3 regions of the Hymenobacter algoricola genome follow, and region 3 is predicted to be linked to each of the others. Evidence: riboswitches for the same ligand, from Rfam matches in the RefSeq annotation. Region 3 holds a riboswitch; each other region holds the start of a gene.
What was found. Region 3 has a riboswitch for S-adenosylmethionine ahead of ABD842_RS03755 (O-acetylhomoserine aminocarboxypropyltransferase/cysteine synthase family protein). Riboswitches for the same ligand answer to the same signal wherever they lie in the genome.
Positions count from the first base shown of each region.

Region 1: linked by a shared signal. The riboswitch ahead of ABD842_RS08020 (amino acid permease) and the one ahead of ABD842_RS03755 (O-acetylhomoserine aminocarboxypropyltransferase/cysteine synthase family protein) in region 3 are both predicted to bind S-adenosylmethionine.
Region 2: linked by a shared signal. The riboswitch ahead of metH (methionine synthase) and the one ahead of ABD842_RS03755 (O-acetylhomoserine aminocarboxypropyltransferase/cysteine synthase family protein) in region 3 are both predicted to bind S-adenosylmethionine.

Region 1 covers NZ_BAABDH010000024.1:51,813-55,082, reverse strand. Annotated here, with positions in the region: gene ABD842_RS08025 (EcsC family protein) at 1-616, shown strand, start outside; SAM riboswitch class I at 911-1,003, shown strand; gene ABD842_RS08020 (amino acid permease) at 1,296-2,756, shown strand; gene ABD842_RS08015 (TSUP family transporter) at 2,982-3,270, opposite strand, start outside.
Region 2 covers NZ_BAABDH010000034.1:30,220-33,489, forward strand. Annotated here, with positions in the region: gene metH (methionine synthase) at 1-2,032, opposite strand, end outside; SAM riboswitch class I at 2,103-2,209, opposite strand; gene ABD842_RS09080 (PA14 domain-containing protein) at 2,325-3,270, shown strand, end outside.
Region 3 covers NZ_BAABDH010000015.1:78,104-81,373, forward strand. Annotated here, with positions in the region: gene ABD842_RS03750 (homoserine O-acetyltransferase family protein) at 1-85, opposite strand, end outside; gene ABD842_RS03755 (O-acetylhomoserine aminocarboxypropyltransferase/cysteine synthase family protein) at 400-1,779, opposite strand; SAM riboswitch class I at 2,164-2,276, opposite strand; gene ABD842_RS03760 (LysM peptidoglycan-binding domain-containing protein) at 2,453-2,746, opposite strand; gene ABD842_RS03765 (hypothetical protein) at 2,973-3,270, shown strand, end outside.

The sequences.
Region 1 (3,270 bases), on a different contig from region 3:
AGTGCATGTAGCCCTGACGGCCGCCATCAAGCAGATGGTGCGCGGGGTGCTGTTCGGCTCCAGCCACACCACCCGCCAGCCGGTGCGGGACGCCCCGCTGGCTGCCCGCGAGGAAGCGGTGCGCCGCCACATCCGCTACTACCGCACCACGGCCGCGGCCGAAGGCGCCGTAACCGGCGCGGGCGGCTTCCTGCTGGGCCTGGCCGATTTTCCCCTGCTGCTGGGCCTCAAGCTCAAGCTGCTCTTCGACGTGGCCGCCCAGTACGGCTACGACGTGCAGGACTATTCCGAGCGGCTCTACCTGCTGCACATCTTCCAGCTGGCTTTCAGCAGCCAGCACACCCGCAACGAAACCTACCGCCGCCTCGCCGACTGGGACGCCTACCGCCACACCCTGCCCACCGACGTGCACGCGTTCGACTGGCGCACCTTCCAGCAGGAGTACCGCGACTACATCGACCTGGCCAAGCTGGCCCAGCTGGTGCCCGTCATCGGTGCGGCGGTGGGTGCGGTGGCCAATTACCGCCTCCTCGAGCAGCTTGGCGACACGGCCATGAACTGTTACCGGCTGCGCTACTTCGCTGCCCAGCCGCCAAAGCAATTGGAGAAGGAGTAGCGAAGTACAACGCCCCGAAAGAACGTCCTGCAGAGGCGCAGCCGAAGTATCTCGCGTGCGGATGTCGCAACAGTATTGTCATGCTTTATCTGGCGTCCGCGCAGCCGAAGTATCTCTGCCGCTTCGTTGCAAAATGGTAGTGATTACCACTCCAGCATCAGCACGCGAGATGCTTCGGCTGCACCTCTGCTGGACGTTCTGTGTACCTCTCAATTCCTGAATTTGGCCCCGGCTTGCAAATCCGGCTGGCCTCAACCTACCTTTGCGGCATCAATTCTTTCCCCCAAAGGATTGTTTTTATACAGAGGCGCTGAGAGACAGGCTCGACGAAGCGCCGGCAACCACCCGCAAGCCGCGGAACGGTGCCAATTCCTGCTCATATAAAAACAAGTTGCCGTGGACTGCTTCCCCAACCACCCCGTCCGAGTCGTTTTTGCCGCCGTATCTGCCGCGTCTGCGGGCCAGCTGCCGGGGTGTTGTTGCTGTTGTTGAGGCGCCGGTAGAGTGCTGCGCGGCCGGCTGAGCCCGAGGCCGCTTTTCCTCTGTTTTCTTTTTTCATGATGCCCGCCCCCGGCGCGGCCGCTGCTGCCCGGCGCCTTTGGCGCGCGACGCACATTGGCGCGTAGGGCGGGGCATCGTTCCACGATTCGCGAAGTGAAACTTCGCGTTACTCCCTGTTATGCTTAAAAAATCATTGGCGCTGCTCCAGCGGGAAGCGGCCGAAACGGGGGCGAATACCCTCAAGCGCAGCCTGGGCGGCTTTAGCCTGATTGCCATCGGCATCGGCGTTATCATCGGGGCGGGCTTGTTTTCGCTCACCGGCATTGCCGCGGCCAACAACGCCGGCCCGGCCGTCACGCTCTCCTTTCTGGTGGCCGCCGTGGGCTGCGCGTTTTCGGCCTTGTGCTACGCCGAGTTTGCCTCCATGGTGCCGGTGGCAGGCTCGGCCTACACCTATTCCTACGCCACCATGGGCGAGCTGTTCGCCTGGATTATCGGCTGGGACCTGATTCTGGAATACTCGGTGGGTGCGGCGACGGTGGCCATCAGCTGGTCGCAGTACCTGGTCAGGGTGCTCGACAAGTTCAACCTGCACATTCCGCCCCAGCTGGTGATGTCGCCGTTTGAAACCGCCAAGCTGGCCGACGGCGCGGTGGTGTCGGGGGTCGTCAACGTGCCGGCCATGCTGATTGTGCTGGCCATCACGGCCATCATCATCCGCGGCACCTCGGGCTCGGCGTGGTTTAATGCCCTGGTGGTTACGCTCAAGGTGGCCGTGGTGCTGGTATTCATCGCCCTGGGCTGGCAGTACATCGACCCGGCCAACTACCAGCCCTACATCCCCCAGAACACCGGCACCTTCGGCGAGTTCGGCCTGAGCGGCATCCTGCGCGGGGCCGGGGTGGTGTTCTTCGTCTTCATCGGCTTCGACATCGTGGCCACCATGGCCCAGGAAACCAAGAATCCGCAGAAGAACATGCCCATCGGCATCATCGGCTCCCTGCTGGTCTGCACCGTGCTGTTCGTGCTCTTCGGCCACGTGCTGACCGGCGTCGCCAACTATACCGAGTTCAAGAACAGCGCCGCGCCGGTAGCCATTGCCATCGAGAAGACGCCCTACGGCTGGCTGAGCTCGGCCATCATCATTGCCATTCTCATCGGCTACACCTCCGTGATTCTGGTGGACCTGATGGGGCAGAGCCGGGTGTTTTTCTCGATGTCGAAGGACGGGCTGCTGCCGAAGATCTTCTCCGAAATCCACCCCATTTTCCGCACCCCGCACAAGTCGAACCTGCTGCTGGGCTTGTTTATCAGCTTGTTTGCCGGCTTCGTGCCCATTTCCGTGGTCGGCGAGATGACCAGCATCGGCACGCTGCTGGCCTTCGTGATGGTGTGCCTGGGCATTCTGATCATGCGCAAAAAGGAGCCCGATGCCCCCCGCGGCTTCCGCACGCCCTGGGTGCCCGTGGTGCCCATCCTCGGCATCCTGACCTGCCTGCTGATGATGGTGTCCTTGCCGCTCGATACCTGGCTGCGCCTGTTCGGGTGGCTGGCCATCGGGCTGGCTATCTACTACGGCTACGGCAAGAAGCACAGCAAGCTGCGGCAGCAGGCGGAAGCGGAGCAGACAAGCAGCTAACAAGAAAAACACGCCGGTCATCCTCCATCTGGCGTCCGCTTGCGAAGGACCTGCCTCTTCGCCACTGCTAAGCCCGATAAATGAGCAAAGCCCTTTACCAGCGGATGGTAAAGGGCTTTTTGTGTTGAACTACGTTCGGCAGAGAATTCGAGGCAGGTCCTTCGCTGCACTTCGTTGCGCTCAGGATGACAGCCGAAGAGGACTACCTATTACCTGCCAGCTGACTTACACAAACAGCTTGCGCAAGGCCCACAAACTCCACACAATCACCATCAGCCCTACGCCCACAAACATCCAGCGGACCGGGATGCGGCCGGCCAGGCGGGCGGCCAGGGGCGCGGCGGCCACGCCGCCCACAATGAGGCCCAGCACAATCTGCCAGTGGGTGATGCCGATGGTGGCGAAAAAGGTGAGGGCGCTGGCGAAGGTCACGAAGAACTCGGCCACGCTCACCGAGCCGATGACGTACTGCGGCGTGCGGCCCCCGGCAATGAGCGTGCTGGTCACCAGCGGC
Region 2 (3,270 bases), on a different contig from region 3:
CTTTCTGCTGCACGGTTTCGGCGAAGTCGACCAGCCGCTCGGTGGCGTCGGCGCGGCGGTTGAGCAGCACGTCTTCCACCAATTCGAGCAGGTCTTTGGGCACCTCGTCGTACACGGCCAGCTGGCTGGGGTTCACGATGCCCATATCCAGGCCGGCGCGGATGGCGTGGTAGAGGAAGCTGGAGTGAATGGCCTCGCGCACCACGTCGTTGCCGCGGAAGGAGAAGCTGATGTTGCTGATGCCGCCGGAAGTCAGCGCCCCGGGCAGGTTGGCCTTGATCCAGCGCACGGCCTCGATAAAGTCGAGGGCATAGTTGCGGTGCTCCTCCATGCCGGTACCCACCGTGAGGATGTTGGGGTCGAAGATGATGTCCTGGGGCGGGAAGCCCACTTCGTTCACCAGAATGTCGTAGCTGCGCTTGCACACCGCAATTTTCTTCTCAAACGTGTCGGCCTGGCCGGTTTCGTCGAAGGCCATGACCACCACGGCGGCGCCGTACTGGCGCACGGTGCGGGCGTGCTGCCGGAATACGTCCTCGCCCTCTTTCAGCGAAATCGAGTTGACGATGCTCTTGCCCTGCACGCACTTCAGGCCGGCTTCGAGCACGGTCCACTTCGAGGAGTCAATCATCACCGGCACCCGGGAAATGTCGGGCTCGGAGGCAATCAGGTTCAGAAACGTCGTCATGGCCTGCTCCGAGTCGAGCATGCCTTCGTCCATGTTCACGTCGAGCACCTGGGCACCGCCTTCCACCTGGTCGCGGGCCACCTGCAGGGCGGCTTCGTAGGAGCCGGTGCGGATCAGGCGGGCAAAGGCCCGGGAGCCGGTCACGTTGCACCGCTCGCCCACGTTCACAAACAGGCTGTCGGGGTAGATATTGAAGGGCTCCAGACCAGACAAGCGCGTGGCGCTTGAATTAGTAATTAGTAATTGAGAAGTAGTAATTGGCTCGTCGGCTTGCTGGTCGTCGGCAATTCTTAATTCTTCATTACTAATTACTAATTGCGCATTGCGGAGCTGAGGAAGTGGGCGTGGCGCGTAGCGCTGAGCCAGCTTACTCAGCTCCGCAATGTGCTGGGGCGTGGTGCCGCAGCAGCCCCCGGCCACCGTCACGATGCCTTCCTTCAGGTAATTCTCGACCACGGCCGCGAATTCCTGGGCCGACTCGTCGTAGCCGCCGAAGGCATTCGGCAGGCCGGCGTTGGGGTAGGCGGAAATATGCACGTCGGCAATCCGGCTCAGCTCCCTGACGTAGATGTGCAGCTGGTCGGCGCCCAAAGCGCAGTTCAGCCCCACGCTCAGCAGCGGTAAGTGGCTGATGGAGTTCCAGAAGGCTTCCACCGTCTGCCCCGACAACGTGCGGCCGGAGGCGTCGGTGATGGTGCCCGAAATCATGACCGGCACCACTTTGCCGCCTTCGTCGAAGAACTTCTGCACCGCGTACAGCGCGGCCTTGGCGTTGAGCGTGTCGAAGATGGTTTCGATAAGCAGCGTGTCGGAGCCGCCGTCGATCAGGCCGCGCACCTGCTCCAGGTAAGCCGCGGCCAGCTCGTCGAAGGTCACGGCGCGGAAGCCGGGCCGGTTCACGTCGGGCGACAGGGAAGCGGTGCGGTTGGTGGGCCCCACGGCCCCGGCCACGAAGCGCGGCTTGTGCGGCTCGCGGGCGGTGAATTCGTCGGCTACCTCTTTGGCAATCCGGGCTGATTCGAAGTTGAGCTCATATACGATATGCTCCAAACCATAATCGGCCTGGGCGATGGTGGTGCCGCTGAAGGTGTTGGTTTCCACCATGTCGGCCCCGGCGGCGAAGTAGTCGTGGTGGATGCCGCGGATGATGTCGGGGCGGGTCAGGCTCAGCAGGTCGTTGTTGCCGCGCAGGGGCTTGGGATGATCCGCGAAGCGCGGGCCGCGGAAGTCGGCCTCTTCCAGCGGGTGGCGCTGAATCATGGTGCCCATGGCGCCATCGAGCACGAGGATGCGCTGCTGCAGAATAGCGTAAAGCGGGGAGTCGGGGCGGAGCGTCGGTTGCATAGCGGCTTCTCTTCTAATGAGGCGGTACCAAAAAGCCTATCCAGAAAGAGCCGCGCAAGGGCGAGTCCGGTACTTATCTTTATTCGCCGCCGAAACGCCGAAATGGGAGTTGGCACCTTGTGTAGCAGGTTGCCAAGACGTCGTCGGGCCCAGTCCCTCGGTCTTTCTGGATAAGTAACATCACGAAGATACTGCAGGAAACTCCGGAATCCAATTTTGGCCCGAGGGCGCGCGTTATCTGTTACGTTTGGAATATTACCCCTAATTCGGGCGTTTCCGCTAGCTGCTGCTCATGCTGTGTCGTCTCCGCTTCCGGCTATTGCTTGCCACGCTGCTGCTGCTGCTGCTGCTGGCCGGGCGGCTGCGGGCGCAGCCGCGGCCCGCCACGCCCGGCGACGGCCTGCGCGGGCACTACTACGACGGCCAGAACTTCGGGCAGCTCGTGCTGACCCGCGTTGATCCGACCATCGACTTCAACTGGACCATTGAGGGCCCCAGTCCGGCCGGGCGCACCTTTGCGGCCCCGGGGCCCGGTGTGCCGCCCGAGTATTTCTCGGTGCGCTGGCTGGGGCACATCTACATTCCCGTCACGGGCCGCTACACGTTCCGCATTCTCAACGACGACGGCATGCGGGTGTGGCTGGGCGGCAAAAGAATTCTCAGCGCCTGGCGCGACCAGGTCGCCACCGAGTCGGCCGCCGAAATTCAGCTTACCGGCGGCCGCTACTATCCGCTGCGGGTAGAATATTGCCAGGTGCAGTGGGATACCCGCGCCCAGCTCACCTGGCAGCAGCCTGGTGCAGCGGCCGAGCCCCGGCCCATCCCGACGGCCAGCCTCTACGCCACGCTGCCGCCTTCCGCCCGCCCGATTTCGGCTCCCGCCACTGCCCGGCCGGCCGCTCCGACGGCGCCGGCCGCGGCCCCCGCTCCCCCGTCCCGGGTTGCGTCCAGGCCCACCGTGCGGCCCACCGTCTCGCGGGGAGCCAAGCCGGCGCCGCGCCGGCGGCCAGTGCTGCCCCGCCGCGGCGCCGCGCTGCCCGCCGCCGATAGCCTCACCACCGCGGTGCCCGACCTGGCCACCCTGCGTAAAGGTGCCGTAGTGCCGCTGACCAATCTGTATTTCACCCAAAGCACTGCCACCCTGCTGCCCGCCTCGCGCCCCCTGTTGAACCAGCTGGCCCGCACCCTGCGCGCCCGGCCCGCGCTGCGCCTGGAAATTGCCGGCCACACCGATAACG
Region 3 (3,270 bases):
GGTAGGCTACCCGCACCGTCGGCAGCACCGCGCCGCTTTCCAGCGACAGGGGCGTGGGCAGGGCAAATACCTGGGAGCTGTTCATATATTCTTGTTTGGCACTTAAAGCTTAGATTTTAGAGCTGAGCACCTGGACCAATGCCCGCAGTTCAGGCGTTTCAGGCCAGACTCTGAGCTCTGAGTTCTATTTTCTCAGGTTTCAATTCTGGGTTTTCAAACTACTACAATAGCGCACGGGCTGAACCAGCTAGAATGCCGGCTCAACCCGGGCTATTGTGGGTTTGGGCAGGCCGTCTCCTCTCTCACAACAAAACGACCCGCCCGCGCCCCAAGCTGCTCCGACCGGAAAAGGCGGCGGCTTCCGCCTGCGCTAAAAAAGCTGCCGCCGGTTTCCTCTCTCTAGACTTCCAGCGGAGCAGCGTGTTCTACCTCGGGCTGCAGCAGCGTGCTGCCCGATTCGTCCGGCGTAGCGGCGTTGCGCACGGCCTCAAAAGCCTGGGCCAGATCCGCCCGGATATCGTCGAAATGCTCGATGCCCACCGACAGCCGCAAGGAGGTCGGGGTGACGCCGGCGGCCAGCTGCTCGGCTTCGGAGAGCTGCTGGTGGGTGGTGGCCGAGGGCTGAATGATGAGCGTCTTGGCGTCGCCCACGTTGGCCAGATGACTCACCAGCTTCAGGTTGTCGATGAAGCGCGTAGCCGTTTCCTTGCTGCCTTTGAGCTGGAAGCTGAGCACGCCGCCAAAGCCGCGCTTCAGGTATTTCTGGGCCAGGCCGTGGTAAGGGCTGCTTTTCAACCCCGGATAGTTCACGCTTTCCACCTGCGGGTGCTGCTCCAGCCAGGTGGCCACGCGCAGGGCGTTTTCCACCGTCCGCTCCACCCGCAGGCTCAGCGTTTCGAGGCCGATCAGCAGCTGAAACGAGTTGAACGGGCTGATGGCGGGGCCAAAGTCGCGCAGCCCTTCCACCCGGGCCCGGATGATGAAGGCAATGTTGCCGAACGGCCCGCCCTTGCCGAATACGTCGTTGAATACGAGGCCGTGGTAGCCTTCGGAAGGCTCGGTGAACTGCGGAAACTTGCCGTTGCCGAAGTCGTACGTGCCGCCATCCACAATCACGCCGCCCACGCTGGTGCCGTGGCCGCCAATCCACTTCGTGGCCGACTCCACCACGATGTGGGCCCCGTGCTCCAGGGGCCGGAACAGGTAGCCGCCCGCCCCGAACGTGTTGTCCACAATCAGCGGCAGGTCGTGCTTGTTGGCAATGGCCGCAATCCGCTCGAAGTCGGGGATGCTGTAGCTTGGGTTGCCGATGGTTTCGAGGTAGATGGCCTTGGTGTTGTCGTCAAGCAGCGCCTCGAAGGAGGCCGGGTTGTCGCCGTCGGCAAAGCGTGCCTCGATGCCCAGGCGCTTGAATGCTACCTTAAACTGGTTGTAGGTGCCGCCGTAGAGGAAGGCCGTACTCACGAAGTTGTCGCCGGCCTGCAGGATGTTGTTCAGGGCAATGAACTGGGCCGCCTGCCCCGAGCTGGTAGCCAGGGCTGCCACGCCGCCTTCCAGGGCCGCCACGCGCTGCTCAAACACGTCGGTCGTCGGGTTCATCAGGCGGGTGTAGATGTTGCCGAACTCCTTCAGGGCAAACAGGTTGGCCCCGTGCTCAGCGTTCTTGAACACGTAGGACGTGGTCTGGTACAGCGGTACGGCGCGGGCGCCGGTAGTGGGGTCGGGCTGCTGACCGGCGTGGAGCTGCAGCGTTTCGAAGTGATGGGCTGGCGTGGACATACTGGTTCGGAGGTTAAGAAGGATTACGGAAAGAAAAGACAGGATTTGAGCCGGGAGCCAAGACTCCCACGGGACCGGGCCAGGCGCGGCCCTGCGGCTGAAAAGCGGGGTCAGGAGCCAGCCGGGACCCCGCGGGAAGCGCACAAAAAGTGGCTGCCGGATGCAGGGTAAGCCGTAAAAAGAAAAAAGGGAGGGGACGCTAGGCCAGACTCAGGCTAGCAACAACACGCGCAACAACAGCCCATTCGCATGCGGGCGGCCTGGGGGGCCGCAAGGGCCAGCGCAGCAGAACTGCGGAAACCCATCGGCCGGCTGGCTTGCCGCGCAGCAGCCAGAGGGGAAGGGTTCGGAAGGGCGGAGGAGGGGGAATTTTTCATGGCACTCAACTTATCTGTCCCGCGGGCCTGGGCCGGTCGGGCAGGAATTGGCACCTTTCGCTTTACCGAAGGTTGCCAGTGGGTCACGGAGCCTGTTCTCTCGCCACTTCTGCATAAAGTCTGAAAATCGCCCCACCGTTAGCGGGGGAGTACCGGATTGGTAGGTGCAAATGTACACCCGGAATTGAGAAGCGCAAATCCGGGGAAAAGTTTTCCGTCTTTTTCTCTGGGGCACAAAAAAACGCTGCTCCGGGCCGGAGCAGCGTTTTTGGCAGGAATCAGGGCCGGGAAAAGACCTACAGCGTCGGCAGTGTCAGGACCTGGCCTACTTCGATATGGTCGGGGTTGGCGCCGATGGTGGCTTTGTTGGCATCGTAAATCTGGTGCCACTTGGCAGCGTCGCCGTAGTGGTTTTTGGCAATTTTCGACAGCGAGTCGCCGCTGGCTACGGTGTAGGTGCTGCCGGCGGCCGCGGGCTTGGCGGCGCCATCTTTGGTACCGAAGAAGTCGGTGCCCCCGGCAGCGGCGGGCTTGGGCGCTTCAACGGGTTTTTCTTCGCCTTTATTGCTGAGGAAATCGAACAGTCCCATGGTTGTGTGTCGGTTAGGGTGAATGGAGAGAAGATTCGTAGTGGCCTAAGCCTCACGGTTTCAGGCGTTCTTACGCCCCGCTACTGATTAGGTTGCCGCGAACAGAAAGAGAATATAGGGCCTTAACTCTTTTCCCCGCTTGCCGTAAGAAACGCCGGCCCAAGGCTATGCCTGGGGTCATTGATGCTGACTTCTCCCCTCTTTTCAACCCTCACACCCCCTTTCCATGAACCGCGCCACCACTCCCCTGCACTACCTGGCCAGCCTGCTGCTGCTCGTAGCCCTGTTCGTCTCTAGCTGCAGCCAGCCCGATAAGGTCGGCGAAACCAACATGCTCTACGGCACCGAAAGCAAAGTGTGGAAAACCGACAAGGAAACCACCGCCACCGGCGACAAAGTAGCCCAGACCGATGCCGACGAGGATACCGAGCTGCGCTTCTTCGCCAATGGAACCTTCAACATGACTTCGTCCGCTCAGACTATGCAGGGCAAGTACGTGTTCGACCAGCCCGGCAAGAAAATCA